Linked DNA regions of Rubrivivax gelatinosus IL144. The protein of the gene in region 1 interacts with the protein of each later gene in a pairwise test. Links are inferred from orthologs where the notes say so. Each region holds a gene or a part of one and is shown in the gene's direction. Other genes may lie near its edges. The genes, in order: odhB and lpdA.

The links.
Region 2: the proteins of odhB (region 1) and lpdA interact in binary tests that used the Escherichia coli proteins (3 or more experiments, as listed by UniProt). The link is inferred for Rubrivivax gelatinosus IL144 from one-to-one orthologs.

The regions. Positions count from the first base shown.
Region 1 is NC_017075.1:2,931,944-2,946,737, reverse strand. The notes cover bases 7,953-10,862. They hold odhB (2-oxoglutarate dehydrogenase complex dihydrolipoyllysine-residue succinyltransferase), read left to right. Parts: upstream 7,953-8,731; coding sequence 8,732-9,994; downstream 9,995-10,862. Other genes in these bases: lpdA (dihydrolipoyl dehydrogenase), read left to right, coding at 10,327-10,862; RGE_RS13490 (PspC domain-containing protein), read left to right, coding at 10,003-10,317; RGE_RS13500 (2-oxoglutarate dehydrogenase E1 component), read left to right, coding at 7,953-8,621. Also shown: RGE_RS13530 (MFS transporter), read left to right, coding at 1-452; RGE_RS13525 (electron transfer flavoprotein subunit beta/FixA family protein), read left to right, coding at 617-1,366; RGE_RS13520 (electron transfer flavoprotein subunit alpha/FixB family protein), read left to right, coding at 1,368-2,300; RGE_RS13515 (acyl-CoA dehydrogenase), read left to right, coding at 2,362-4,137; RGE_RS13510 (NAD(P)H-dependent flavin oxidoreductase), read left to right, coding at 4,137-5,090; RGE_RS13505 (hypothetical protein), read right to left, coding at 5,107-5,457; more of RGE_RS13500, read left to right, coding at 5,763-7,952; more of lpdA, read left to right, coding at 10,863-11,745; RGE_RS13480 (hypothetical protein), read left to right, coding at 11,745-12,305; RGE_RS23265 (GGDEF domain-containing protein), read left to right, coding at 12,414-13,361; cell division protein ZapE, read left to right, coding at 13,402-14,502; RGE_RS13465 (hypothetical protein), read left to right, coding at 14,531-14,794. UniProt on the Escherichia coli protein: E2 component of the 2-oxoglutarate dehydrogenase (OGDH) complex which catalyzes the second step in the conversion of 2-oxoglutarate to succinyl-CoA and CO(2).
Region 2 is NC_017075.1:2,486,157-2,501,003, forward strand. What follows is about bases 4,175-7,137. They hold lpdA (dihydrolipoyl dehydrogenase), read left to right. Parts: upstream 4,175-4,764; coding sequence 4,765-6,510; downstream 6,511-7,137. Other genes in these bases: aceF (dihydrolipoyllysine-residue acetyltransferase), read left to right, coding at 4,175-4,754; RGE_RS11540 (high-potential iron-sulfur protein), read right to left, coding at 6,605-6,907. Also shown: RGE_RS11520 (PAS domain-containing sensor histidine kinase), read right to left, coding at 1-162; aceE (pyruvate dehydrogenase (acetyl-transferring), homodimeric type), read left to right, coding at 332-3,034; more of aceF, read left to right, coding at 3,063-4,174; RGE_RS11545 (EAL domain-containing protein), read left to right, coding at 7,169-8,587; RGE_RS11550 (NUDIX hydrolase), read right to left, coding at 8,604-9,149; RGE_RS11555 (fumarylacetoacetate hydrolase family protein), read left to right, coding at 9,213-9,902; maiA (maleylacetoacetate isomerase), read left to right, coding at 9,905-10,540; peptidoglycan editing factor PgeF, read left to right, coding at 10,545-11,330; RGE_RS23695 (hypothetical protein), read right to left, coding at 11,259-11,537; phaC (class I poly(R)-hydroxyalkanoic acid synthase), read left to right, coding at 11,671-13,362; RGE_RS11575 (acetyl-CoA C-acetyltransferase), read left to right, coding at 13,391-14,572; phbB (acetoacetyl-CoA reductase), read left to right, coding at 14,678-14,847. UniProt on the Escherichia coli protein: Lipoamide dehydrogenase is a component of the glycine cleavage system as well as of the alpha-ketoacid dehydrogenase complexes.

The DNA.
Region 1 (14,794 bases):
TGGCGCCGGCGCTGATCGAGCGAGTCGGGCGGGTACGCGCGCTGGCTGTCGCGGTGCAGGCTTGCGCGGTGGCGATCGCCGGCATCGGCCTGGTCCGCTGGGCGCCGGGGCTGGTCGCGCTGTTCGCCGTCATCGGCCTGGCGCTGGCGGTGACGCAACTCGTCGGCCAGACGCACCGCATGCTGGCGATGCCCGACGACTACCGCTCGCGGATGAGCTCCGCGCACCTGGCGATCGCCCACCTCGCCGCGGCGCTGGCGCCGGCGCTCGGCGGCGCGCTGCTGGGCGTGGCCACCGTGCCGACCGGCTACCTGCTGCTGGGCGCGGGTTTCGCGGCCAGCGGGCTGCTGCTGATGGCGGTGCCCGGGCTGGCACTCTTCCTTCGCCAGGATCACGAGGGCGCACGCGGCTGGTACGACCGCCATTACCCTCAGGCGTTTACGCGGTCCTGAATCCGGCTGCGCCCTCGGGGCAGGGGGAATCCTAGTGTTCACCCTGATGGGGTTCGCCCAAAATAGAACGATCGTTCGATTTCTGGGGGTTCCGCCTCAGGGGCTTCGGAACCCCCCACTAGAATCGTCGGGTAACGTCAACGTCAACTCCCAGGAGCTGAGGCATGAAGGTGCTGGTCCCCGTCAAGCGGGTGGTCGATTACAACGTCAAGGTCCGCGTGAAGAGCGACGGCACCGGGGTCGACATCGCCAACGTCAAGATGAGCATGAACCCCTTCGACGAGATCGCCGTCGAAGAGGCGGTGCGGCTCAAGGAGAAGGGCGTCGCGACCGAGATCGTCGCCGTGTCCTGCGGCGTCACGCAGTGCCAGGAGACGCTGCGCACCGCGATGGCGATCGGCGCCGACCGCGCGATCCTCGTCGAGACCACCGAGGAACTGCAGCCGCTGGCCGTCGCCAAGCTGCTGAAGGCGCTGGTCGACAAGGAGCAGCCGGGCCTCGTCATCGTCGGCAAGCAGGCGATCGACGACGACGCCAACCAGACCGGCCAGATGCTGGCCGCGCTCGCCGGCCTGGCGCAGGGCGCCTTCGCCAGCAAGATCGAGATCGCCGACGGCCGTGCCAAGGTCACGCGCGAAGTCGACGGCGGCGCCGAGACCGTGGACCTCAAGCTGCCGGCCGTCGTCACCGCCGACCTGCGCCTGAACGAGCCGCGCTACGTCACGCTGCCCAACATCATGAAGGCCAAGAAGAAGCCGCTGGAGGTCGTCAAGCCGGCCGACCTGGGCGTCGACGTGACGCCGCGGCTGAAGACGCTGAAGGTCAGCGAGCCGCCCAAGCGCGGCGCCGGCGTCAAGGTGCCCGATGTGGCGACCCTGGTCTCGAAGCTGAAGAACGAAGCGAAGGTGATCTGAGATGGCTGTCCTCGTCATTGCCGAACACGACAACGCGACCGTCAAGGGCGCGACCCTGAACACCGTCACCGCGGCGCTGGCCTGCGGCGGCGACGTGCACCTGCTGGTCGCCGGCGAGAACGCCGGCGGCGCCGCCCAGGCCGCGGCGCAGATCGCCGGTGTCGCCAAGGTCCTGCACGCCGACGGCGCGGCGCTGGCCCACGGCCTGGCCGAGAACCTCGCCGCCCAGGTCGTCGCCATCGCCAAGGACTACAGCCACGTGCTGTTCCCCTCGACGGCCGGCGGCAAGAACGTCGCCCCGCGCGTGGCCGCGCTGCTGGACGTCGCCCAGATCAGCGACGCGACGAAGATCGTCTCGGCCGACACCTTCGAGCGCCCGATCTACGCCGGCAACGCCATCGCCACGGTGCAGAGCGCCGACGCGATCAAGGTCATCACCGTGCGCACGACCGGCTTCGACGCCGCGGCGGCCAGCGGCGGCTCGGCCTCGGTCGATGCCATCCCGGCAGTCGCCGACTCGGGCCTGTCGGTCTTCGTCGGCTCGGAACTCGCCACCAGCGACCGGCCCGAGCTGACCGCTGCCAAGATCATCGTCTCCGGCGGCCGCGCGCTGGGTTCCAGCGACAAGTTCAACGAGGTGCTGACGCCGCTGGCCGACAAGCTGGGCGCCGCACTCGGCGCCAGCCGCGCCGCGGTCGACGCCGGCTACGCGCCCAACGACTGGCAGGTCGGCCAGACCGGCAAGATCGTCGCGCCGCAGCTCTACATCGCCGCCGGCATCAGCGGCGCGATCCAGCATCTGGCGGGCATGAAGGACAGCAAGGTCATCGTCGCGATCAACAAGGATCCCGAGGCCCCGATCTTCAGCGTCGCCGACTACGGCCTGGAGGCGGACCTGTTCGCCGCGGTGCCGGAGCTGGTCGCCGCGCTCTGAAGAAAAACAAGACCCCGAGGCGCCCTCCGTGGCGCCTTTTTTCCATCTGGAGACAAGAACCATGACGTACCGTGCCCCGGTCAAGGACATGCTGTTCGTGATGAAGGAGCTCGCGGGCCTCGACGCCGTCGCCGCGCTGCCCGGATTCGAGGACGCCGGCTTCGACACCGCCGTCGCCGTGCTGGAGGAATGCGCGCGGTTCAACGAGAACGTCGTCGCGCCGCTGAACCGCGTCGGCGACCTGGATCCTTCTTCGTTCGCCGACGGCCGCGTGCGCGCCACGCCGGGTTTCAAGGAAGCGTTCCAGCAGTTCGCCGAAGGCGGCTGGCAGGGGCTGCAGCACCCGGTGGAGTTCGGCGGCCAGGGCCTGCCCAAGCTGATCGGTGCGGCCTGCGGCGAGATGGTCAACAGCGCCAGCATCAGCTTCGCGCTGTGCCCGCTGCTGAGCGACGGCGCCATCGAGGCGCTGCTGACCGCCGGCGGCCACGAGATGCAGCAGGCCTACATCCCGAACCTGATCTCGGGGCGCTGGACCGGCACGATGAACCTGACCGAGCCGCAGGCCGGCAGCGACCTGTCGCTGGTGCGCACGCGTGCCGAGCCGCAGGGCGACGGCAGCTACAAGCTATTTGGCACGAAGATCTTCATCACCTGGGGCGAACACGACATGGCCGAGAACATCGTCCACCTCGTGCTCGCACGCGTCAGCGGCGCGCCTGAAGGCGTGAAGGGCATCTCGCTGTTCGTCTGCCCGAAGGTGCTGGCCGACGGCACGCGCAACGACGTGCACTGCGTCAGCATCGAGCACAAGCTGGGCATCAAGGCCAGCCCGACCGCGGTGCTGCAGTTCGGCGACCACGGGGGCGCTGTCGGTTACCTCGTCGGCGAGCAGAACCGCGGCCTCGAGTACATGTTCATCATGATGAACGCCGCGCGTTTCGGCGTCGGCGTGCAGGGCATCGCGCTGGCCGAACGCGCCTACCAGCAGGCCGTGGCCTATGCGCGCGACCGCGTGCAGAGCCGCCCGGTCGACGGCTCGACGCCGGGGGCTTCGGCCATCATCCGCCACCCCGACGTGCGCCGCATGCTGATGACGATGCGCGCCCACACCGAAGGCTGCCGCGCGATGGCGCTGGTGGCCGCGGCCGCCTACGACGCCGCGCACGCCCATCCGGACGAAGCCGCGCGCAAGCAGAACCAGGCCTTCTACGAGTTCCTGGTGCCGCTGGTGAAGGGGCTGTCCACCGAGATGAGCCTGGACGTCGCCAGCCTGGGCGTGCAGGTGCACGGCGGCATGGGCTTCATCGAGGAGACCGGCGCCGCCCAGCACCTGCGCGACGCCAAGATCCTGACGATCTACGAAGGCACGACGGCGATCCAGGCCAACGACCTGGTGGGCCGCAAGACGGCGCGCGACGGCGGCGCCACGGCGCGGGCGATCGCCGCGCAGATCGAGGCCACCGAAGGCGAGCTGAACGCGTCCGGCAGCGCCGCGGCCTTGGCGATGGCGCGCCACCTGGGCGCCGCGCGCCGTGCCTTCCTGGACGTCGTCGACTTCGTGCTCGCCAAGGTGAAGAGCGATCCGAACGCGGTGTTCTCCGGCAGCGTGCCCTACCTGATGCTGGCCGGCACCGCGGTCGCGGGCTGGCAGATGGCGCGCGCGCTGCTCGTCGCCGAACAGCACCTGGCCGCCGGCGAGGACCCCGAGTTCATGAAGGCCAAGATCGCCACCGCACGCTTCTACGGCGACCACCTGCTGGTGCGCTGCGGCGGGCTGCGCGACGCGATCGTCGACGGTGCCGAGTCGGTCACCGCGCTCGAACTGGAGGCCTTCTGATGCTGCCGCCCGTGCTGCAACATCTGGCGCTGCCGGTCATCGGCTCGCCGCTGTTCATCATCAGCAACCCCAAGCTCGTCATCGAGCAGTGCAAGGCCGGCATCGTCGGCTCGATGCCGGCGCTCAACGCGCGGCCGGCCTCGCAGCTCGACGAGTGGCTGGCCGAGATCACCGAGACGCTGGCCGCCTGGGACCGCGACCACCCCGAGCGCAAGTCGGCGCCGTTCGCGATCAACCAGATCGTGCACAAGAGCAACGACCGGCTCGAGCACGACCTGGAGGTCTGCGCGCGCTACAAGGTGCCGCTGGTCATCACCTCGCTGGGCGCGCGCAGCGACCTCAACGACGCGGTGCACGCCTGGGGCGGCATCGTGCTGCACGACGTCATCAACAACGCCTTCGCGCACAAGGCGGTGGAGAAGGGCGCCGACGGCCTGATCGCGGTGGCGGCGGGTGCCGGCGGCCATGCCGGCGTCAAGAGCCCGTTCGCGCTGATCCAGGAGATCCGCGCCTGGTTCGACGGGCCGCTGGCGCTGTCGGGCTCGATCGCCACCGGCGACGCGGTGCTGGCCGCGCAGGCGATGGGCGCCGACCTGGCCTACATCGGCTCGGCCTTCATCGCCACCGACGAGGCGCGTGCCGCCGAGGCCTACAAGCAGTGCATCGTCGACTGCGACAGCGACGACATCGTCTATTCCAACCTCTTCACCGGCGTGCACGGCAACTACCTGAAGCCGTCGATCCGCAACGCGGGGCTGGACCCGGACCACCTGCCCGAGAGCGACCCGTCGAAGATGAACTTCGGCGGCGACGGCGCCAAGGCCTGGAAGGACATCTGGGGCTGCGGCCAGGGCATCGGTGCCGTGAAGGCCGTGCTGCCGGCCGGCGAACTGGTCGCACGGCTCAAGCGCGAGTACGACGCGGCGCGCCAGCGCCTGGGCCTGACGGCCTGAGTCGGCCCCGCCGGGCTCAGCGGGCCGGGTCGCCGTTCGCGGCGTCGCCGGCCCGTCGTCCGTCCAGCACCTCGTAGTCGGCGTCGCAGCCGACGCCCGCGGCGACCCAGCGCCGCGCCAGCCGCGCCGTCCAGGCCGAGGGCAGCCACGGCAGATGGCGGCCGGGCTCGGCGATCGCGCCGCAGCGGTAGCGGCCTTCGTCGGCGGCCCAGACCAGCGCCGCACAGGCGCCGTGGCGGCGGCGCGAGATCCACACGCCCAGCGGGCAGGGCTCGGCGGCGCAGCAGACGCCGCAGCCGTTGCAGGGCTCGCCGGTCGCCGGCTTGGGCGGCGCCTCGGGCACGAGCAGGATGCGGCGGGTGGACATGGCGGGCGCAGTGTGCGCCCTGATGGCGGGCCGCCAAGCGCCGATGAAGACCGCCGCCGCGTGCCATTTGCCACGCGGCGCACGAAGCCGCCCGGGTTTGCGCTGGCTCAGATCGCCCCACCCGGATTCAGTACAAGTGCTACAGTCCTTCGCTGGATACGGAACGTGTCTGGTCCTTCCCGTCCCCTTGCTGAGTCAGATGTGCAGCAAGGCGGGTCGCAATCCGCCAACCGGTGAAGCCGGGGCCGCGGAAGGTTGATCAACCCATCGTAGCCCTGGGAACCGGGGCGAAAGGTGCGCGAGAGATGATGCAGCAGTACAGGTCGAATTCGTACCTGTTCGGGGGCAATGCCCCGTACGTCGAGGAACTCTACGAGGCCTACCTCGACAACCCCGGCAGCGTGCCCGACAACTGGCGCGCCTACTTCGACAACCTCCAGCACGTGCCCGCGGTCGACGGTTCCGACAGCCGCGACGTCGCCCACGCCCCGGTCGTCGAATCCTTCGCACAACGCGCCAAGGCCAACGCCTTCGCGCTCAAGGCCAGCGCCGTCGACCTCGCCGTCGCGCGCAAGCAGGTCCACGTCCAGAGCCTGATCGCGGCCTACCGCGTTCTCGGCTCGCGCTGGGCCGACCTCGATCCGTTGAAGCGCACCGAGCGCCCCAAGATCCCCGAGCTCGATCCGGCGTTCTACGACCTGAGCGAGTCGGACATGGACATCATGTTCTCGGCCGCGAACACGTATTTCAGCAAGGCCGAGAACATGAGCCTGCGGGAGATCCTGCAGGCCCTGCGCGAGACCTACTGCGGCACGATCGGCGTCGAGTTCATGCACGGCACCGACCCGACCGAGAAGCGCTGGTGGCAGGAACGCCTGGAGTCCTCGCGCAGCAAGCCAAGCTTCACGGCCGAGGAGAAGAAGCACATCCTCGAGCGCCTGACCGCCGCCGAAGGCCTGGAGCGCTACCTGCACACCAAGTACGTCGGCCAGAAGCGCTTCTCGCTCGAAGGCGGCGAGAGCTTCATCGCGTCGATGGACGAACTGGTGCAGCGTGCCGGCGAGAAGGGCGTGCAGGAGATCGTCATCGGCATGGCCCACCGCGGCCGCCTGAACGTGCTCGTCAACACCCTGGGCAAGATGCCCAAGGACCTGTTCGCCGAGTTCGACCACACCGCGCCCGAGGCGCTGCCGGCCGGTGACGTCAAGTACCACCAGGGCTTCTCGAGCGACGTCTCGACCGCCGGCGGCCCGGTTCACCTGAGCCTGGCCTTCAACCCCTCGCACCTGGAGATCGTCAACCCGGTCGTCGAAGGTTCGGCCAAGGCGCGCATGGACCGCCGCGGCGACCCGATGGGCAACCAGGTCCTGCCGGTGCAGGTGCACGGCGACGCGGCCTTCGCCGGCCAGGGCGTCGTGATGGAGACGCTGGCGCTGGCCAAGACGCGCGGCTACTTCACCGGCGGCACGGTGCACCTGGTCGTCAACAACCAGATCGGCTTCACGACCAGCGACCCGCGCGACAGCCGCTCGACGCTGTACTGCTCGGACGTCGTCAAGATGATCGAGGCGCCGGTGCTGCACGTGAACGGCGACGACCCCGAGGCCGTCGTGCTCTGCACCCAGCTGGCGATGGACTACCGCCAGCAGTTCAAGAAGGACGTCGTCGTCGACATCGTCTGCTTCCGCAAGCTCGGCCACAACGAACAGGACACGCCGAGCCTGACGCAGCCGCTGATGTACAAGAAGATCGCCCAGCACCCGGGCACGCGCAAGCTCTACGGCGACAAGCTCGTCGCCCAGGGCGTGCTGCCGGCCGACGGCCCCGACCAGATGGTCAAGGCCTTCCGCTCGGCGATGGACGAGGGCCGGCACACGATCAACCCGGTGCTGACCAACTTCAAGAGCAAGTACGCGGTCGACTGGGCCCCGTACCTGGGCCGGAAGTGGACCGACGCCGCCGACACCGCGCTGCCGCTGGCCGAGATCAAGCGCCTGGCCGAGCGCGTGACGACGGTGCCGCCGACCTTCAAGCTGCATCCGCTGGTCGAGAAGGTGCTCGCCGACCGCGCCGCGATGGGCCGTGGCGAGGTCAACGTCGACTGGGGCATGGGCGAGACGCTGGCCTACGCGTCGCTGGTGGCCAGCGGCTACGGCGTGCGCCTGTCGGGCGAGGACTGCGGCCGCGGCACCTTCGTGCACCGCCATGCCGTCCTGCACGACCAGAACCGCGAGAAGTGGGACATCGGCACCTACGTGCCGCTGCAGAACGTCGCCGAAGGCCAGGCGCCGTTCGTCGTCATCGACTCCATCCTGTCCGAAGAAGCGGTGCTCGGCTTCGAGTACGGCTACGCCTCGGCCGAGCCGAACACGCTGACGATCTGGGAAGCCCAGTTCGGCGACTTCGCCAACGGCGCGCAGGTCGTCATCGACCAGTTCATCGCCTCCGGCGAAGTGAAGTGGGGCCGGGCCAACGGCCTGGTGATGCTGCTGCCGCACGGCTACGAAGGGCAGGGTCCCGAGCACAGCTCGGCGCGCCTGGAGCGCTTCATGCAGCTGGCCGCCGACAACAACATGCAGATCGTGCAGCCGACCTCGGCCAGCCAGATCTTCCACCTGCTGCGCCGCCAGATGGTGCGCCCGTTCCGCAAGCCGCTGGTGATCTTCTCGCCGAAGTCGCTGCTGCGTGCCAAGGACGCGACCTCGCCGCTCACCGAGTTCACGCGCGGCGAGTTCCGCACCGTGATGACCTCGCTGCACCCGGAGGCCGAGGCCGACAAGGTCAAGCGTGTCGTCTGCTGCTCGGGCAAGGTGGTCTACGACCTGATCCGAAAGCGCGAGGAGAAGAAGGCCGCCGACGTCGCGATCATCCGCGTCGAGCAGCTCTATCCGTTCCCGCACAAGGCTTTCGCGGCCGAGATGAAGCGTTTCCCGAACGCCACCGAGGTCGTCTGGTGCCAGGACGAGCCGCAGAACCAGGGCGCGTGGTTCTTCGTGCAGCACTACGTGCACGAGAACATGCTCGACGGCCAGAAGCTGGGCTATGCCGGCCGGCCGCCGTCCGCTTCGCCCGCGGTCGGCTACTCGCACCTGCACCAGGAGCAGCAGAAGGCGCTGCTCGAGCAGGCCTACGGCAAGCTCAAAGGCTTCGTGCTGACCAAGTGAGCGCGTGCCGGGCGCGCCGTGTGGCGCAGCCCGGCCTCGCCGCGTGGTCGATGGAGCCGTGTCGGCCCCTCTCGCCCCGCGGTGCCCCGAACAAGACACCGAGATAGACCATGGCAATCGTTGAAGTGAAGGTCCCGCAACTGTCCGAATCGGTCGCGGAAGCCACCCTGCTGCAATGGAAGAAGAAGCCCGGCGACGCCGTCGCCGCCGATGAGATCCTGATCGAGATCGAGACCGACAAGGTCGTGCTCGAAGTGCCGGCGCCGGCCGCCGGCGTGCTGGCCGAACTCGTCGAGGCCGACGGCGCCACCGTCGCCAGCGACCAGTTGATCGCGAAGATCGACACCGAGGCCAAGGCTGGCACCGCCGCGCCCGCAGCAGCCGCTCCGGCGCCTGCCGCCGCCGCCCCGGCGCCGGCTGCCCCGGCCCCCGCCGCAGGCGGCTCCAAGGCCGGCGTCGCGATGCCCGCGGCGGCCAAGCTGATGGCCGACAACCAGCTGGCCGCCGGCTCGGTGCCGGGCACCGGCAAGGACGGCCGCGTCACCAAGGGCGACGTGCTCGGCGCGCTGGCCGCGCCCAAGGCCGCGGCGCCGGCGCCCGTCGCCGCGCCGGCCGCTCCGGCCGTCGCCAAGCCGCTGCCGCCGGTGGCCGCGCCCGCGGTCAACCTCGGCGAGCGCCCCGAACAGCGTGTGCCGATGTCGCGCCTGCGCGCCCGCGTCGCCGAGCGCCTGCTGCAGTCGCAGGCCACCAACGCCATCCTGACGACCTTCAACGAGGTCAACATGGCGCCGGTGATGGAGATGCGCAAGCGCTTCCAGGAGCGCTTCGAGAAGGAACACGGCGTCAAGCTCGGCTTCATGTCCTTCTTCGTCAAGGCCGCGGTCGCGGCGCTGAAGAAGTACCCGGTGCTCAACGCCTCGGTCGACGGCAACGACATCGTCTACCACGGCTACTTCGACATCGGCATCGCCGTCGGCTCGCCGCGCGGCCTGGTCGTGCCGATCCTGCGCAACGCCGACCAGATGTCGTTTGCCGACGTCGAGAAGAAGATCGCCGAGTACGGCACCAAGGCCCGCGACGGCAAGCTGTCGATCGAGGAGCTCTCCGGCGGCACCTTCTCGATCAGCAACGGCGGCGTGTTCGGCTCGATGCTGTCGACGCCGATCATCAACCCGCCGCAGAGCGCGATCCTCGGCGTGCACGCGACCAAGGACCGCGCCGTCGTCGAGAACGGCCAGATCGTCATCCGCCCGATCAACTACCTGGCGATGTCCTACGACCACCGCATCATCGACGGCCGCGAGGCCGTGCTCGGCCTGGTGGCGATGAAGGAAGCGCTGGAAGACCCGTCGCGCCTGCTGTTCGACATCTGACCCGCACGATGAGCCTGGCCGACGAACTCTCCCGTCTGGACGAACTGCGCCAGCGCGGCGTGCTGAGCGACGAGGAGTTCGCGCGCGCCAAGGCCCGCCTGCTCGACGGCCCGGCGGCCGCGCCGGCCGTCGACGCCGTCAACCGCCTGCGCCGCAGCCGAGCCGACCGCTGGCTCGGCGGCGTCTGCGGCGGCCTGGCGCGCGCCACCGGCGTCGAGAGCTGGATCTGGCGCCTCGTCACCCTCGGCCTGGCCTTCTTCGGCGGCACCGGCGTGCTGCTGTACCTGCTGCTGTGGATCTTCGTGCCCGAGGATCCCGTCTAGAAAGACCTCATGTCCAAGAACTTCGACGTCATCGTCATCGGCGGCGGCCCGGGCGGCTACATCGCCGCGATCCGTGCCGCCCAGCTGGGCTTCGCCACCGCCTGCATCGACGAGTGGAAGAACGACAAGGGCGGCCCGGCCCCGGGCGGCACCTGCACCAACGTCGGCTGCATCCCGAGCAAGGCGCTGCTGCAGTCCAGCGAGCACTACGAGCACGCCGCCAAGCATTTTGCCGATCACGGCATCGGTCTGAAGAGCCTGTCCATCGACGTCGCGAAGATGGTCGCGCGCAAGGACCAGGTCGTGAAGCAGAACAACGACGGCATCCTCTACCTGTTCAAGAAGAACAAGGTGAGCTTCTTCCACGGCCGCGGTTCGTTCGTGAAGGCGGTCGACGGCGGCTGGGAGATCGCCGTCGGCGACGAGGTTCTGACCGGCAAGCAGGTCGTCGTCGCCACCGGCTCCAGCGCGCGCGCGCTGCCCGGCCTGCCCTTCGACGAGGACAAGATCCTCAGCAACGACGGCGCGCTGCGCATAGGCGCGGTGCCCAAGAAGCTGGGCGTCATCGGTGCCGGCGTCATCGGCCTGGAGATGGGCTCGGTCTGGCGCCGCCTGGGCGCCGAGGTGCAGGTGCTCGAGGCGCTGCCGGCCTTCCTGGGTGCGGCCGACGAGCAGATCGCCAAGGAAGCGCAGAAGGCTTTCGCCAAGCAGGGCCTGAAGGTCGAGCTGGGCGTGAAGATCGGCGAGATCAAGACCGGCGCCAAGGGCGTCAGCGTCGCCTACGCCGACGCCAAGGGCGCCGAGAAGACGCTGGACGTCGACAAGCTGATCGTCTCGATCGGCCGCCAGCCCAACACCACCGGCCTGAACGCCGAGGCCGTGGGCCTGAAGCTCGACGAGCGCGGCGCCATCGTCGTCGACGACGAGTGCCGCACCAACCTGCCGGGTGTCTGGGCGGTCGGCGACGTCGTGCGCGGGCCGATGCTGGCGCACAAGGCCGAGGAAGAGGGCGTCGCGGTCGCCGAGCGCATCGCCGGCCAGCACGGCCACGTCGACTTCGGCCTGATCCCCTGGGTCATCTACACCAGCCCCGAGATCGCCTGGGTCGGCAAGACCGAGCAGCAACTCAAGGCCGAAGGCCGCGCCTACAAGGCCGGCAGCTTCCCGTTCATGGCCAACGGCCGCGCGCGTGCGCTGGGCGACACGACCGGCATGGTCAAGTTCCTCGCCGATGCCACGACCGACGAGATCCTCGGCGTGCACATCGTCGGCCCGATGGCCAGCGAGCTGATCGCCGAAGCCTGCGTCGCGATGGCCTTCAAGGCCAGCAGCGAGGACATCGCGCGCATCTGCCACGCCCACCCCTCGCTCGCCGAGTCGGTGAAGGAAGCGGCGCTGGCCGTCGACAAGCGCACCCTGAACTTCTGATGCCGCCTGCCGGGGGCGCGGCCGGCGCTTCGCCGTTCGCGGCCCGCCTGGACGCACTGCGGCAGGCCTTCGCCCAGGGCCCGGTGGAAGCCGCCAGCCCCGAGGTGCAGGCGCTGCACGACGAGGCGCTGGCCGTCGACGCCTGGCGCGACGCCGCCGAGGCGGCGCTGCTGCTGGCCAAGGGCCACGCCAACCGCGAGCAGCCGCTGCCGGCCCAGCAATGGGCCGAGCGTGCCGCCGGCCACGCCTTGCGCGCCGGCGCCGCCGAGCTCGAGGCCTCGGCCTGGGTCCTGCTCGCCTCGGAACGGGCCCGCGCGCTGCGGCCGGTGCCTGCGATGCAGGCCGTCGGCCACGTGCTGCGGCGCATGGCCGACGTCGACGAGCCGCGCACCGTGGCCACCGTCTTCACCGGCGTCACGCTGGCCTTCGAGGCGCTGGGGCTGGACCTGCACGCGCTGGAGTCGGCACGTCGTGCGCTGCAGGCCGGCACGGTGCTGGCCGACGAGGCGATCCTGCTGCGCCTGCGCATCAACCTCGTGCACAGCGGCCTGCACGCCTAGGACCAGCTGCACGAGGTCGACGCCGACAAGGCCGCGGCGCTGCTGGCCGAGCTGCGCTGGCCGCTGGAGGCCGTCGACCGCACGACGGCCGAGCTGGCCGCCCGGGGCGTGCCGGGGCGCAGCAGCCACGACTTCCTGCGTGCCGGCTGGCTGGTGCGGGCCGGCGACGACGCGGCGGCGGCGCCGCTGCTGCAGGCGCTGGTCGACGAGGCCCGCGGCATGCCGCCGGGGCTGATGGCCGAGGGCTGGCTGCTGCATGGCGAGCTGCTGCGGCGACGCGGCGAGGACGGAACCCGGTCAGCGGCCCGGGCGCTGGAGCTGGCCGAACGTTTTGCCGACGACGGCGCGGTCTGGCTGCGCCGCCGTGCGCGTGCCGAAGACCTGGCGGGTCGTCCCGACGCCGCATTGCCTCTGCTGCTGCGCTGCCACGCGCGCCAGATGGCCTCGGTGCGCGCGGCGCTGGACGCGCGCGTCGACGAGCTCGCCGCGCGCCTCGTCGACCTGCACCTGCGCGACGAGAACCGCCAGCTGCGCGCCCACAACCAGGGCCTGCAGGACGACGTGCGCCAGTACAGCCGCCTGGCCGAGACCGACGCGCTGACCGGGCTGCCGAACCGGCGCGCGCTCGAAGCCGAGTTCGAGGCCCGGCGCGGGCCCGGCCCGCTGGTGCTGGCGGTGCTGGACCTGGACCATTTCAAGCGCATCAACGACCGCTTCTCGCACCTCGTCGGCGACGCCGTGCTGCGCCAGGCCGGGGCGCTGATGGCGGCTTCGCTGCGCGCGCCGGACCTGCTGGCGCGCCTGGGCGGCGAGGAGTTCGTCGCGCTGGCCGCGCTCCCGCCCGACGAGGCGGCCGGCGCTTTCGAGCGTGTGCGCCGGTCGCTGGCCGAACATGCCTGGGGCGAGATCGCCGAGGGCCTGCAGGTGACGGTCAGCATCGGCGTCACGGCGGTGAGCGCCGGCGAAGACCTGATCGCGGCGCTGGCGCGCGCCGATGCGCTGCTGTACCGCGCCAAACACGAGGGCCGCGACCGGGTCGTGCACGACGCCGGCTAGCATCGCGGTCTTTCCATCCTCCACTGAGCTTCCTGAACCGATGAGCGGCGTCCGAGCGTTGTACGAGGCCACGCTGGCCGAGCGCGGCTACCAGTCCGACCCGGCGCAGCTGCGTGCGATCGACGCGCTCGAGCGCTGCGAGCGCGAGTGGGCCGACTACAAGGCGCGGCGCGGCAACCGCATCACCAAGCTGCTGGTGCGCCCGCCGATCCCGCGCGGCGTCTACATGGTCGGCGGCGTCGGCCGCGGCAAGAGCTTCCTGATGGACTGCTTCTTCCAGGCCGTGCCGCTGGTGCGCAAGACGCGGCTGCACTTCCACGAGTTCATGCGCGAGGTGCACCGCGAACTGCAGGACCTCAAAGGCACCGTCGACCCGCTGGACGAGCTGGGCCGGCGCATCGCGCGGCGCTTCCGCCTGATCTGCTTCGACGAGTTCCACGTCGCCGACGTCACCGACGCGATGATCCTGCACCGGTTGCTGCAGGCGTTGTTCGACAACCGCGTCAGCATCGTCACGACGTCCAACTTCCACCCCGACGACCTGTACCCTAACGGCCTGCACCGCGACCGCATCCTGCCGGCCATCGAGCTGCTGAAGGCGCAGCTGGAAGTCGTCGACGTCGACGCCGGCATCGATTACCGCCAGCGCACGCTGCAGCAGGTCGCCACCTACCACTGCCCGGCCGACGCCGAGGCCGAGCGCGCGCTGGCCGAAGCCTTCGAGCGCCTGGCCGAGGCGCGTGACGAAGACCCGCTGCTGCACATCGAGCACCGCGAGCTGCGCGCGCGCCGGCGTGCCGGCGGCGTCGTCTGGTTCGACTTCAAGACGCTGTGCGGCGGTCCGCGCTCGCAGAACGACTACCTCGAGCTGGCCTCGCGTTTCCACACGCTGATCCTGTCGGACGTGCCCGCGATGCCGCCGCGCCTGGCCAGCGAGGCGCGGCGCTTCACCTGGCTGGTCGACGTGCTCTACGACCGGCGCGTCAAGTTCCTCGTCTCGGCCGAGGTGCCGCCCGAGGCGCTGTACACCGACGGCCCGCTGGCCCACGAGTTCCCGCGCACCGTGTCGCGGCTGCGCGAGATGCAGTCGGCCGAGTACCTCGGGCTCGAACGCCGCGAGGTCGACACCTCGCTGACCTGAAGCTTCGCCCTCGGGCACACTCCCGCCGATGTATCGCCGTCTTCTCCCGCCGCTGGCCGCGCTGCCGCTGCTGGCCGCCTCCTGGGCCGCGCTGGCGGCTTCCGCCACCTCGGATCTCGACGACCGCGCCGAGCGCAGCCGCATCGCCGCCGAACGCAGCGCTGCCGAGTCGCGCTACGCGGCCGAGGAGGCCGAGTGCCGCAAACGCTTCGTCGTCACCGCCTGCGTCGACGAGGCCAAGGCCCGGCGCCGCGAGACCCTGGGTCGCCTCAAGCACCAGGAGCTGGTGCTC
Region 2 (14,847 bases), 450 kb from region 1 along the record:
AATGATGGCGGCCAGGAACAGCAGCACCGAGGCCAGCGGGTCCAGCGTCGCCAGGCGGTCCTGGCGCGACGGGGACAGCCCGCGCCACCAGCCGGAGAAGGGACGGCGGCGCCGGGTGATGTCGGATGCGGCGCCAGGAGGCGGAGCGGGAGTCGGGGCCATCGGGCCATTATCCCGAGCGACGGCGGTGGATGCGGTTCGGGGCAACGCCGAGGCGCTGATGCGAATGACGCGAATATCGCAATATGAGAAGTGCCCGCACTATTCGAAATTCGCGCAAGTTGTGCCACACTCGCGCCCGTTTTCGGCCTGACGACAGAAGGAGACAAGCATGGCTGCTCAGCTGGATGCCCTGCCGGGCGATCCCCGTGACCACGATGCGCAAGAGACGCGCGAATGGCTGGAGGCGCTGTCCGCCGTCATCGCCAACGAAGGCCCCGAGCGGGCGCACTACCTGCTCGACCAGCTGATCGACGAGGCGCGCCGCGCCGGCGTCAACCTGCCGTTCTCTGCCAACACGGCCTACGTCAACACCATCCCGCCCGACGAGGAAGAGCGCAGCCCCGGCAACCTCGAGCTCGAAGGCCGGCTGCGTGCGGCGATGCGCTGGAACGCGATGGCGATGGTCGTCAAGGCCAACCGCCTGCACCCCGAGGACGGCGGTGATCTGGGCGGCCATATCAGCTCCTTCGCCTCGGTGGCGCACATGTTCGCCGCCGGCTTCAACCACTTCTGGCATGCCGACAGCGAAGGCCACGGCGGCGACCTGCTCTACATCCAGGGCCACAGCGCGCCCGGCATCTACGCCCGCGCCTTCCTCGAAGGCCGCTTGAGCGAGGAGCAGCTGCTGAACTTCCGCCAGGAAGTCGGCGGCAAGGGCCTGTCGAGCTACCCGCATCCGAAGCTGATGCCCGAGTTCTGGCAGTTCCCGACCGTCAGCATGGGCCTGGGCCCGCTGATGGCGATCTACCAGGCGCGCTTCCTGAAGTACCTGCACGCGCGCGGCATCGCCGACACCTCCAAGCGCAAGGTCTGGGTCTTCCTGGGCGACGGCGAGATGGACGAGCCGGAAAGCACCGGCGCCATCGGCCTGGCGGCGCGCGAGAAGCTCGACAACCTGATCTTCGTCGTCAACTGCAACCTGCAGCGCCTGGACGGCCCGGTGCGGGGCAACGGCAAGGTCATCCAGGAGCTCGAAGGCGAGTTCCGCGGCGCCGGCTGGAACGTCATCAAGCTGATCTGGGGCAGCAACTGGGACCCGCTGCTGGCGCGCGACAAAGATGGGGCGCTGCGCCGCATCATGATGGACACGCTGGACGGCGACTACCAGGCCTTCAAGGCCAACGACGGCGCCTTCGTGCGCAAGCACTTCTTCGGCCGCGACCCGCGCACGCTGGAGATGGTGTCCAAGATGAGCGACAGCGACATCTGGCAGCTGCGCCGCGGCGGCCACGACGCCAACAAGGTGTACGCCGCCTTCCACCGCGCCAACGCCCACACCGGCCAGCCGACCGTCGTGCTGGTCAAGACCGTCAAGGGCTACGGCATGGGCAAGGCCGGCGAAGGCAAGAACACCGCGCACCAGGCCAAGAAGCTGAGCGACGAGGACATCCGCTACTTCCGCGACCGCTTCAACGTGCCGATCCCCGACAGCGAGCTGCCGAAGATCCCGTTCTACAAGCCGGCCGACGACACGCCGGAGATGCGCTATCTGCACGAGCGCCGCAAGGCGCTGGGCGGCTACCTGCCGCAGCGCCGCCGCGTCGCCGACGAGAGCTTCACGGTGCCGCCGCTGGAGACCTTCAAGGCCGTGCTCGACCCCACCGCCGAAGGCCGCGAGATCAGCACCACCCAGGCTTACGTGCGTTTCCTGACGCAGCTGCTGCGTGACCAGGCGCTGGGCCCGCGTGTCGTGCCGATCCTCGTCGACGAGGCGCGCACCTTCGGCATGGAAGGCCTGTTCCGCCAGATCGGCATCTACAACCCCGAAGGCCAGAAGTACACCCCGGTCGACCGCGACCAGGTCATGTACTACCGCGAGGACAAGGCCGGCCAGATCCTGCAGGAAGGCATCAACGAGCCCGGCGGCATGGCCAGCTGGATCGCCGCGGCGACGTCGTACAGCACCAACAACCGGATCATGGTGCCGTTCTACGTCTACTACTCTATGTTCGGCTTCCAGCGCATCGGCGACCTGGCCTGGGCAGCCGGCGACATGCAGGCGCGCGGCTTCCTGCTGGGCGGCACCTCCGGGCGCACGACGCTCAACGGCGAGGGCCTGCAGCACGAGGACGGCCACAGCCACATCCTGGCCGGCACGATCCCGAACTGCGTCAGCTACGACCCGAGCTTCGCGCACGAGGTCGGCGTCATCCTGCACCATGGCTTGAAGCGCATGGTCGAGAAGCAGGAGAACGTCTTCTTCTACGTCACGCTGCTCAACGAGAACTACCCGATGCCCGGCCTGAAGCCCGGCACCGAGGAGCAGATCATCAAGGGCCTGTACCTGCTGGAGCCCGGCGCCGAGCACGCGCCCAAGGTCAACCTGCTGGGCAGCGGCACCATCCTGCGCGAGGCCCAGGCCGCGCGCGACCTGCTCGCCGTCGACTGGGGCGTGTCGGCCAACGTCTGGAGCGCGCCGAGCTTCAACGAGCTGACGCGCGACGGCCAGGACTGCGAGCGCTGGAACCTGCTGAACCCGACCGCCGAGCCGCGCGTGCCCTACGTCGCGCAGCAGCTGGGCGCGCACGCCGGCCCGGTGATCGCGTCGACCGACTACATGAAGAACTACGCCGAGCAGATCCGCCCGTTCCTGCCCAAGGGCCGGGTCTACAAGGTGCTCGGCACCGACGGCTTCGGCCGCAGCGACTTCCGCAGCCGGCTGCGCTCGCACTTCGAGGTCGATCGCCACTACATCGTCGTCGCCGCGCTGAAGGCGCTGGCCGAGGAAGGCACGGTGCCGGCGGCCAAGGTCGCCGAGGCGATCGCCAAGTACGGCCTGGACCCGGCCAAGGCGAACCCGCTGTACGCCTGAAAATCGAAAAGACTAACGGAGATAACGCATGGCGGTGGTGGAACTGAAGGTCCCCGACATCGGCGACTTCAAGGACGTCGAGGTCATCGAGCTGCTGGTCAAGCCGGGCGACACGATCGCGCTGGACCAGTCGCTGGCGACGGTCGAATCGGACAAGGCTTCGATGGAGATCCCGGCCGAACGCGCCGGAACGGTGCGCGAGCTGAAGATCCAGCTCCGCGACAAGGTGAGCCAGGGCAGCGTGATCGCGCTGCTCGAGGTGGCCGACGAGGCCGGTGCGCCGGCGGCCGCAGCTGCGGCCCCGGCGGCCCCGGTGGCGGCGCCCGCTCCCGCGGCTCCGGCCGGAGCACCTGCTCCGACGCCGGCCCCGACGGCGGCCACCGCCAGCATCGAGGTGCTGGTGCCCGACATCGGCGACTTCGCCGAGGTCACGGTCATCGAGGTCTTCGTCAAGCCGGGCGACACGATCAAGGCCGAGCAGAGCCTGATCACCGTCGAGAGCGACAAGGCCTCGATGGAGATCCCGTCCTCTCACGGCGGCGTGCTGCGCGAGCTGAAGGTCAAGCTGGGCGACAAGGTCAGCCGCGGCTCGGTCGTCGCGGTGCTCGAGGTGGCGGCCGCCAGCGCGCCGGTGGCGCCGGTCGCGGCACCCGCGGCTGCGGCCGCAGCGACGCCGGCCGCGCCTGCGCCGGCTGCTGCCGCCCCCACGCCGCCGGCGTCCGCGCCGGCCGTGGCGCCGGTGCCGGCACACGACCCGAGCGCGCCGGTGTCCGCCACGCTGCCGCACGCGTCGCCGTCGATCCGGCGTTATGCGCGTGAACTCGGCGTGCCGCTCGAGGAGCTCGAGGGCAGCGGCCCCAAGGGCCGCATCACCCAGGAAGACGTGCAGGCCTTCGTCAAGGGCGTGATGGCCGGCGAGGCGCAGACCCGCGCCCAACAGGCCAAGGCCCCGGCCGCCCCGGCCGCTGCTGCCGCCGCCGGCACGCTGCCCGGTCTGCTGCCCTGGCCGCAGGTCGACTTCACGAAGTTCGGTGCGGTCGAGCGCCAGTCGCTGTCGCGCATCAAGAAGATCAGCGGCGCCAACCTGCACCGCAACTGGGTGCTGATCCCGCACGTCACCAACCACGAAGACGCGGACATCACCGAGCTGGAGGCGCTGCGCGTCCAGCTCAACAAGGAGAACGAGAAGTCGGGCGTCAAAGTCACGATGCTCGCCTTCCTGATCAAGGCCTGCGCCGCGGCGCTCAAGCAGTTCCCCGAGTTCAACGCCTCGCTCGACGGCGACGAACTGGTGCTGAAGAAGTACTTCCACATCGGCTTCGCCGCCGACACGCCCAACGGGCTCGTCGTGCCGGTGATCCGCGACGTCGACAGCAAGGGCATCCTGCAGATCAGCCGCGAGATGGCCGAACTGGCCAAGAAGGCGCGCGACGGCAAGCTCTCGCCGGCCGAGATGACCGGCGGCTGCTTCTCGATCAGCTCGCTGGGCGGCATCGGCGGCACCTACTTCACGCCGATCATCAACGCGCCCGAGGTCGCGATCCTGGGCGTGTGCCGCAGCGCGATGAAGCCGCAGTGGAACGGCCGCGAGTTCGTACCGCGGCTGATGCTGCCGCTGTCGCTGAGCTGGGACCACCGCGTCATCGACGGGGCCGCGGCGGCGCGTTTCAACGCCTTCCTGGCGTCGGTTCTGGCGGACTTCCGCCGCGTGATGCTCTGAGGGGAACGCGATGGCCGTCATCGAGATCCGCGTTCCCGACATCGGCGACTTCAAGGAAGTCACCGTCATCGAAGTCCTCGTCGCCGCCGGCGACACGGTCAAGCCCGAACAGAGCCTGATCACCGTCGAGAGCGACAAGGCGTCGATGGAGATCCCGTCGCCGCACGCCGGCGTGCTGCGCAGCCTCGCCGTGAAGGTCGGCGACAAGGTCAGCCAGGGCGTGCTGCTGGCGAACATCGAGACCGCCGAGGCGGCGGCACCGGCCCCGGCGGCTCCCGCCGCGCCCGCCCCGCAGCCTGCAGCGCAGCCCGCGCCGGCCCCGGTGGCCGCTGCGTCCGGCGACGCCTACGACTGCGACCTGCTGGTGCTGGGCGGCGGCCCGGGCGGCTACTCGGCTGCCTTCCGCGCTGCCGACCTCGGCATGAAGGTCGTGCTCGTCGAGCGCTTCCCGACGCTGGGCGGCGTCTGCCTCAACGTCGGCTGCATCCCCAGCAAGGCGCTGCTGCATGTCGCCGCGGTCGTCGACGAAGCGGCGCACCTGGCGGCCGCCGGCGTCAGCTTCGGCACGCCGCAGATCGACCTGGACCAGCTGCGCGCGCACAAGCAGAAGGTCGTCTCCAAGCTCACCGGCGGGCTGGCCGCAATGGCCAAGATGCGCAAGGTGACGGTGGTGCAGGGCGTCGGCGCCTTCGCCGGGCCGCACGAGCTGGCCGTGGAGCTCTCGGCCGGCGGCACGCAGACGATCCGCTTCGCCCAGGCCATCATCGCCGCCGGCTCCGAGGCGGTGAAGCTGCCCTTCCTGCCCGACGACGAGCGCATCGTCACCTCCACCGGCGCGCTGCAACTGCGCCAGCGGCCGAAGAAGATGCTGGTCATCGGCGGCGGCATCATCGGCCTGGAGATGGGCACGGTCTATTCGACGCTGGGCGCGCGCCTGGACGTCGTCGAGATGCTCGACGGCCTGATGGCCGGCGCCGACCGCGACCTGGTCAAGGTCTGGCAGAAGATGAACGCCCACCGCTTCGACCGGCTGATGCTGAAGACCAGGACGGTCGGCGCCGAAGCCACCGCCGACGGCATCCGCGTGCAGTTCGAGGCGGCCGACGGCACGCGCAGCGACGGCGTCTACGACCTCGTGCTCCAGGCGGTCGGCCGGCGCCCGAACGGGCGTGCCATCGGCGCCGAGCGTGCCGGCGTGCAGGTCGACGAACGCGGCTTCGTGCCGGTGGACGTGCAGATGCGCACCAACGTGCCGCACATCTTCGCCATCGGCGACCTGGTCGGCCAGCCGATGCTGGCGCACAAGGCGGTGCACGAAGGCCATGTCGCCGCCGAAGTCGCCGCCGGCGACGACAAGGCGCGTTTCGACGCCCGCGTGATCCCGGGCGTGGCCTACACCGACCCCGAGGTCGCCTGGGTCGGCCTGACCGAGGACGAGGCCAAGGCGCGCGGCGTGGCGGTCAAGAAGGGCCTGTTCCCGTGGTCCGCCTCGGGCCGCGCCATCGCCAACGGCCGCGACGAAGGCTTCACCAAGCTGCTGTTCGACGCCCAGACGCACCGCATCCTGGGTGGCGGCATCGTCGGCACGCATGCCGGCGACATGATCGGCGAGGTCGCGCTGGCCATCGAGATGGGCGCCGACGAGGTCGACATCGGCCGCACGATCCACCCGCACCCGACGCTGGGAGAGTCGCTGGGCCTGGCCGCCGAAGCCGCGCACGGCAGCTGCACCGACCTGCCGCCGGCGCGGCGCTGACGGCGCGTCACGCAAAAGGAAGAGGGCTCCCGCGGGAGCCCTCTTTTTTGGCGAAACACCGGCCCGCGTCGGTGGCGCGGGCGAACGGGTTTCCTCAGGCCTTCTTTGCCCAGGCGCTGCACCAGCCCTTGTTGTTCACTTGCTTGCCGGCGAACAGCGGGCAGTTGCCGGTCGCGTCGGTCGGCTTGCCTTGGAACAGGGCGCAGTTGCCGCAGTGGGAACCGGCGACGAACTGCTTGTACTTCGCCTTGTCGGCCTTGGCGGCGTCGGCGACGTAGCCCAGCGCGACGGCTTGCGGGTCCTTCTCGTCCACCGGTGCGGCCATGGCGCTGCGGCCAGTGAACAGCGCGGCGCCGGCCAGCGGGACGATCTGGATGAATTCACGACGAGAGGTCATTCGCGGTCTCCGAAAGGGAAGTCGATGCGGGTGGCCCATGACGTCTACGCACGTTTGGACCAACACCCGAGACGGTAACGCAACATGAGCCTATTCGGCTGACATAGATCGTATCTCGCTCGGCTTTGCGTCGCTATCCGACATCAATGACGGCTAATGTGTGCAAATGCGAAGCGTTCTCAATTGCAAATGAAGTGCTAATCGCCACCATTTCGCGGGGTCGGGCTCAAGTCGGCCCGGCCCGCGGACGAAGCTGCTGGCATGCTGGGCGATCCGACGCCCGCCCGGCGACGACGCGAGGAACCTCTGCCGCCGCTGCCCGATTTCATGCCCGACGCGCTACGTCGGCGTCTTGCCGCCTGGTACCAGGGACGGCGCGAGGACGCGCGTCCCGCGGCGCCGGTGCCCGCGGTCGCCGCCGAGCGGCTGGTGGAGGTCGGACGCGAGGCCGACCGCGTCGAGGCGCTGCGCCGCGAGGCCCACACCGACCCGGTGTCGGGCCTGCCGAACCGGCGCCACTTCGTCGGCCTGCTCGGCAGCGTGCTGGGGCAGGGCGCCGCGCCCGAGCGCTCGCTGCTGCTGCTGCGCGCGCTGAACCTCGGCCCGCTGCGGCTGCAGATCGGCGACGACGCCGTCGAGCGCCGCATCGCGCTGATCGGCGAGGCGCTGGACGCCTATCCGCAGCACGTCGTCGGCGCTTTCGCCGGGCGCTTGAACGACAGCGACTTCGCGCTCTGCCTGCCGGCCAACGGCGTCGCCGACGAGACCGCGCGCACGCTGCTCGAAGCCTTGCGCGCGACACCGGCGGCCGGGCCGGGCGGCATCGAGCTGGCGATCGGCGGCGCCGACGACCTGCGGGCCGGGCTGCCCGGCGACGCGCTGGCCGCGGCCGACCTGGCGCTCGCCCAGGCCGAAGCCGCCGGCCCGTTCAGCATCGAGATCCATGCCGGCGGCGGCGCGGTGCAGGGCGAACAGGCCTGGCGCACGCGCATCGCCGAGGCCTTGCAGGACGGCCGCGCGGCGCTGGGCGAGTTCCCGGTTGTCGCCGCCGACGGCCGCCTGCTGCATCTGGAATGCCCGCTGCGCCTGCAACTGGATGCCGGCGGCCCGTACCGCGAAGCGCAGCGCTGGCTGGCGATGGCCACCCGCTCGCGGCTGCTGCCGCGCGTGGACCTGATGGCGATCGAGCTGGCCCTGCTGGCCATCGACCGCGACGGCCGTGCACGCTGCGTTCACGTCGGTGCCGCGTCGCTGACGACGCCGGGCTTCGTCGCCGAGGTCCAGCAGCGCCTGCAGGCCCAGCCGGCGGCGGCGCGTCGGCTGCTGATCGACGTCGGCGAAGGCGTCTGGCTCGAACGTGCGCTGCCGCGCCTGGGCGATGCGGCCCAGGCCTGGCGCGCCTGTGGCGTGCGCCTGGGCGTCGAACATGCCGGCGCCTCGATGCACGCGCTGGCGCGGCTGGCCGGACTCGGCCTGGACCACGTGCGCATCGAAGCGCGTTTCCTGCGCGGCGCGGCCGGCGATCCGACCGTTCATGCCTTCGCCGCCGGCCTGGTCGGCCTGGTGCACGGCATGCGGCTGGTCCTGGTGGCCGAAGGCGTCGACGACGAGGCCGACCTTCAGGTGCTGTTCGACGCCGGCTTCGACGCCGCGACCGGGCCGGCGGTGCGCGCCCTCTGAAGCCGCCGGGGCGGCGTCAGCGGATGTCGCCGGCGTGCACCTCGAAGCGGCCGCGTTCGCGGTCGGCGAAATACAGCCGCAGCGTCTCGCGCACCGTTCGGAAGGCCAGTTCGTCCCAGGGCACTTCGTGTTCGCGGAACAGCCGCGCTTCCAGCGTCTCGGGGCCGGGCGCAAGCACCGTGTCCTGGAGCTGCGCCAGATAGAAGAAATGCACCTGGCCGGCGCTGACGACGTTCAGCACCGTGAACAAGGCGCCGAGCTCGATGCGTGCGCCGGCTTCCTCGTCGGTCTCGCGCATCGCGCCTTCGGCGGTGCTTTCGCCCAGTTCCAGGAAGCCGGCCGGCAGCGTCCACAGGCCGTGACGGGGCTCGATCGCACGCCGGCACAGCAGCACCTGGTCGCCCCAGGCCGGCACGGTGCCGACGACGTTGATCGGGTTCTCGTATTGGATCTCGCCGCAGGCGGTGCAGATCGCGCGTTCGCGGGTGTCCTCGGGCGGGACGGCGTAACGTGCCGGGTGGCCGCAGACCCGGCAGTGACGGATGCGGCGGGGCTCGAACATGGCGGCAGTGTAGCGGCGGCGCGTGGCATCATCGTTTCATCGTCCACTGTCTTGATCTTGGATATGCACGTCCTGCCCGCACCCGCTCCCGTCACGCTGCCGGTCGCCGGCGGCGGTGTTTACCCGGTGCGTCGCATCTATTGCGTCGGCCGCAACTACGCCGAGCACGCGCAGGAGATGGGCCACACCGGGCGCGAGGCGCCGTTCTTCTTCATGAAGCCGGCCGACGCGCTGCTGCCGGTGGCCGAAGGCGAGACCGGCACGATGGACTATCCCTCGCTGACGGCCAACCTGCACCACGAGATCGAGCTCGTCGTCGCGCTCGGCCGCGGCGGCCGCGACATCCCGGCAGCCGAGGCCACCGAGTGCATCTGGGGCTACGCCGTCGGCCTGGACATGACGCGCCGCGACCTGCAGAACGAGATGAAGAAGCAGGGCCGGCCCTGGGAGATCGGCAAGGCCTTCGAGCAGTCGGCACCGATCGGCCCGCTCGTGCCGCGCACACGCTGCGGTACGCTCGAACGCGGCGCGATCACGCTCGCCGTCAACGGCCAGCCGCGGCAGAAGGGCGATCTCTCGGACCTGATCTGGAGCATCGCCGAGACGATCGAACAGCTCAGCCGCGCCTGGCAACTGCAAGCCGGCGACCTGATCTTCACCGGCACGCCGGCAGGCGTGGGGGCCGTCGTGCCGGGCGACGTGATGGAAGGGGCCGTCGAAGGCCTCGGCACCCTGCGCGTGGCCGTGAGGTGAGCATGGAGCTCTACAACTACTTCCGATCGTCGGCCTCCTGGCGGGTGCGCATCGCGCTCGCGCTCAAGGGGCTGCAATACGACTACAAGCCGGTGCATCTGCGCCGCAACGAGCAGTTCCAGGAGTCGTATGCCGCGGTGTCGGCGGCGCGCCTGGTGCCGCTGCTGCGCGACGGCGACGCGGTGATCACGCAGTCGATGGCGATCATCGAATACCTCGACGAGACGCACCCCGAGCCGCCGCTGCTGCCGGCCGACCCCGTGGGCCGGGCGCGCGTGCGTTCGCTGGCCTACGACGTCGCCTGCGAGGTGCACCCGCTGAACAACCTGCGTGTGCTGCGCTTCCTGGTGCACGACCTGAAGCTGTCCGAAGACGACAAGAACCGCTGGTACCGGCACTGGGTCGAGACCGGGCTGGAGACCGTCGAGCGCCAGCTCGCGGCACAGCCTTCGACCTTCTGCCACGGGGAGTCGCCGACGCTGGCCGACTGCGTGCTGGTGCCGCAGGTGATGAACGCCCAGCGTTTCGACTGCCGCCTGGAGCACGTGCCCAACGTGCGGCGCGTCTTCGACGCCTGCCTGCAACTGCCGGCTTTCGCCGACACCCAGCCGTCGCGCTGTCCCGACGCCGAGGCCTGAGTCCATGCTGCTGCACCCCGAGTGGCCGGCGCCCGAAGGCGTCGGTGCCGCCTTCAGCACCCGCCAGGGCGGCGTCAGCGCCGCGCCGTTCGACAGCCTGAACCTGCGCCCGCCGGGGCTGCGCGGCGACGCCGTCGACGCGCCCGAGGCGGTGCGCGAGAACCAGCGCCGCTTCGCCGCGGCGCTCGGCGCGCGCCCGGTCTACCTCGACCAGGTGCACGGCGCGGCCGTCGTGCGGCTGCGTGGCGACGAGCCCTCCGACCTGCTGGCCCAGGCCGACGCCAGCGTGACGACGGCTGCCGGCGTCGCCTGCACGGTGCTGGTCGCCGACTGCCTGCCGGTGCTGCTGTGCACGGCCGACGGGCGTGGGGTCGGCGCGGCGCACGCCGGCTGGCGCGGCCTGGCCGGCGGCGTCGTCGAAGCCACCGCCGCGGCGCTGTGCGAGGCCACCGGCGCGGCGCCGCAGGATCTGCTCGCCTGGCTCGGGCCCTGCATCGGGCCGCGCCAGTTTGAAGTCGGTCAGGACGTCGTCGAAGCCTTCGGCGGCGATCCTGCCGCCGAGCCGGCGGCCGACGTCTCGGCGCTGTTCCGCCCGCGTCGGCGCGCCGACGGCGAGCGCCGCTGGCTCGCCGACCTGCCCGGGCTGGCCCGCCGGCGTCTGGCGGCGATGGGTGTCGAACGCGTCAGCGGCGGCGCCTGGTGCACCGTCGAGGACGGCTCACGGTTCTTTTCGTTCCGCCGCGACCGCCTCACCGGGCGCATGGCCGCCGCCGTCTGGCGCCGCGGCTGAAGCGGCGGCCGCTTCGGCGGCTTCTGCGGCACGGCGCGCGCGGCGCCTGGCCGGCGTGCCCATGACGTAGAGCACGATCGAAAGCGGCAGAAGACCGTACATCGTGAAGGTGACGATGGCGCCGAGCACGCTGCCGTGGGGCGACAGCGCTTCGGCCAAAGCCATCATCAGCACGACGTACATCCAGGCGATGGGGACGATGTACATCTGGGTTAGGGTGTTGCGGTCCGTAAGTATCGCGGCCCGCGTCAACCCGAGGTAAGCCGCCCGGCCTACAACCGTTGCGAGTCGAGGGGCCCGCGGTTTGCCGCAGCCACCATCGCCAGCGAGGAGACAAGCCATGACGAGCAAGCGCAGCTTGCCGGCCGCCGACGGCACGCCAGCCGCGGCTTTCGGCGCCGCGGTCGGTGAACTGCTGAAATCGGCGGCCAGCCTGCGGGTGCCGCAGGAGGCCCTGGCGGCGATCCAGGGCGACTACCTGAAGGCCGCGTCGGACCTGTGGAACGAGGCGCTGCAGCGAGCCGCGCAGGAAGCTGCTGCGCAGCCCTCTCTGGGCGACCGTCGCTTCTCGGCCGAGGACTGGGCGAAGAACCCCGGCGCCGCCTACGTCGCCCAGATGTACCTGCTGAACGCGCGCACGCTGCAGCGCATGGCCGACTCGGTGCAGGGCGACGCCAAGGCACGCGAACGCGTGCGTTTCGCGGTGCAGCAGTGGGTCGAGGCCGCCAGCCCGAGCAACTACCTGGCTTTCAACCCCGAGGCGCTGCGCAAGGCGCTGGAGAGCCAGGGCCAGAGCATCGCCACCGGCGTGCGCCAGCTCGTCGAGGACCTCGCCAAGGGCCACGTCTCCCAGACCGACGAGACGCTGTTCGAGGTCGGCCGCAACGTCGCGACGACCGAGGGCACGGTGGTCTTCGAGAACGAGCTGTTCCAGCTCATCGAGTACCGGCCGCTGACGGCCACCGTACACCAGCGGCCGATGCTGTTCGTGCCGCCGTGCATCAACAAGTACTACATCCTCGACCTGCAGCCCGAGAACTCGGTGATCCGCTACACCGTCGAGCAGGGCCACCGCTGCTTCGTGATCAGCTGGCGCAACCCCGACGCGTCGCTGCGGAACCTGGGCTGGGACGACTACATCGAGCGCGGGCCGATCGAGGCGATCCGCGTCGTGCGCGAGATCACGCGCAGCGAGACGATCAACACGCTGGGCTTCTGCGTCGGCGGCACCATCCTCTCCACCGCGCTGGCGGTGCTGGCGGCACGCGGCGAGCGCCCGGCGCAGTCGATGACGCTGCTGACGACGCTGCTGGACTTCAGCGACACCGGCGTGCTGGATCTCTTCGTCGACGAAGCCGGCGTGCAGTGGCGCGAGATGACGATCGGCGCCGACGCGCCGGGCGGCCCGGGGCTGCTGAAGGGCCAGGAGCTGGCCACGACCTTCAGCTTCCTGCGCCCCAACGACCTGGTCTGGAACTACGTCGTCGCCAACTACCTGAAGGGCGAGACGCCGCCGCCGTTCGACCTGCTGTACTGGAACAGCGACTCGACCAACCTGCCCGGGCCGATGTACTGCTGGTACCTGCGCCACATGTACCTGCAAAACGAGTTGAAGCAGCCCGGCGCGCTGATCGTCTGCGGCGAGAAGGTCGACCTGGGCACGATCGACCTGCCGACCTTCGTCTACGGCTCGCGGGAAGACCACATCGTGCCGTGGAAGGCGGCCTACGCCTCCGTTCCGCTGCTGAGCGGCGACCGCACCTTCGTGCTCGGCGCTTCGGGCCACATCGCCGGCGTCATCAATCCGCCGGCCAAGGGCAAACGCAGCCACTGGCTGAACGCCGCGACGCCGGCCACCGCCGACGAGTGGTTCGCCGGCGCCACCGAACATCCGGGCAGCTGGTGGCCGGTGTGGAGCCGCTGGCTCGCCGGCCACGCCGGGCGCAAGGTCGCCGCGCCGAAAACACCGGGCAGCCGCCGCCACAAGGCCCTCGAGCCGGCGCCGGGCCGCTACGTCAAGGCCAAGGCCTGAGCCCCATCGAAAACGACAGGAGACTTCCATGAGCACCGACATCGTCATCGTCGCCGCGGCCCGAACCGCCGTCGGCAAGTTCGGCGGTTCGCTGGCGCGCACGCCGGCGACCGAGCTGGGCGCGGCGGTCATCCGTTCGCTGCTGGAACGCAGCGGGCTCGAAGGCGGGCAGGTCAGCGAGGTCATCCTCGGCCAGGTGCTGCAGGCCGGCTGCGGCCAGAACCCTGCGCGCCAGGCCGTCATCAAGGCCGGGCTGCCGAACGCCGTGCCGGCCTACACGATCAACAAGGTCTGCGGCTCGGGGTTGAAGGCGGTGATGCTGGGCGTGCAGGCGCTGCGCGACGGCGACAGCGAAGTCGTCATCGCCGGCGGCCAGGAGAACATGAGCGCCTCGCCGCACGTGCTGCCGGGCTCGCGCGACGGCCAGCGCATGGGCGACTGGAAGATGGTCGACACGATGATCGTCGACGGCCTGTGGGACGTGTACAACCAGTACCACATGGGCATCACGGCGGAGAACGTCGCGCGCCACTACGGCATCACGCGCGAAGCCCAGGACGAGCTGGCGCTGGCCTCGCAGCGCAAAGCGGCCGCGGCGCAGGACGCCGGGCGCTTCAAGGACGAGATCGTGCCGATCCTGCTGCCGCAGAAGAAGGGCGACCCGCTCGTCTTCGACGCCGACGAGTACATCAACCGCAAGACCAGCGCCGAAGCGCTGGCCGGCCTGCGCCCGGCCTTCGACAAGGCCGGCTCGGTGACCGCGGGCAACGCTTCCGGGCTCAACGACGGCGCCGCGGCGGTGATGCTGATGAGCGCCGCCCGGGCCGAGCGCCTGGGCCTGGAGCCGCTGGCGCGCATCGCCAGCTACGCCAGCGCCGGCCTGGACCCGGCGACGATGGGCATGGGCCCGGTGCCGGCCTCGCGCAAGGCGCTGGAGCGTGCCGGCTGGAAGGCCGCCGACCTGGACTTGCTCGAGATCAACGAGGCCTTCGCCGCCCAGGCCTGCGCGGTGCACCAGCAGATGGGCTGGGACACCGAGAAGGTCAACGTCAACGGCGGCGCGATCGCGATCGGCCACCCGATCGGCGCCTCGGGCTGCCGCATCCTGGTCACCCTGCTGCACGAGATGCGCCGGCGCGGCGCCCGCCGCGGCATCGCCTCGCTGTGCATCGGCGGCGGCATGGGCGTGGCGCTGACGGTCGAGCGCTGACCTACGGCGGCGCCCCCCACGAAGAGGAGGCGCTAGTGTCGTTGCCGATGGCGCCGGCCTGACGGCGCGGCCACGATCGGACTCAACAGTTCAAGGAGACAGCACATGGCACAGAAAGTTGCGTACGTCACGGGCGGCATGGGCGGCATCGGCACGGCAATCTGCCAGCGGCTGGCGCGCGAGGGCTTCAAGGTCATCGCCGGCTGCGGCCCCAACCGAGATTTCCGGCGCTGGCTCGACGAGCAGGCGGCGCTGGGTTACGAGTTCTACGCCTC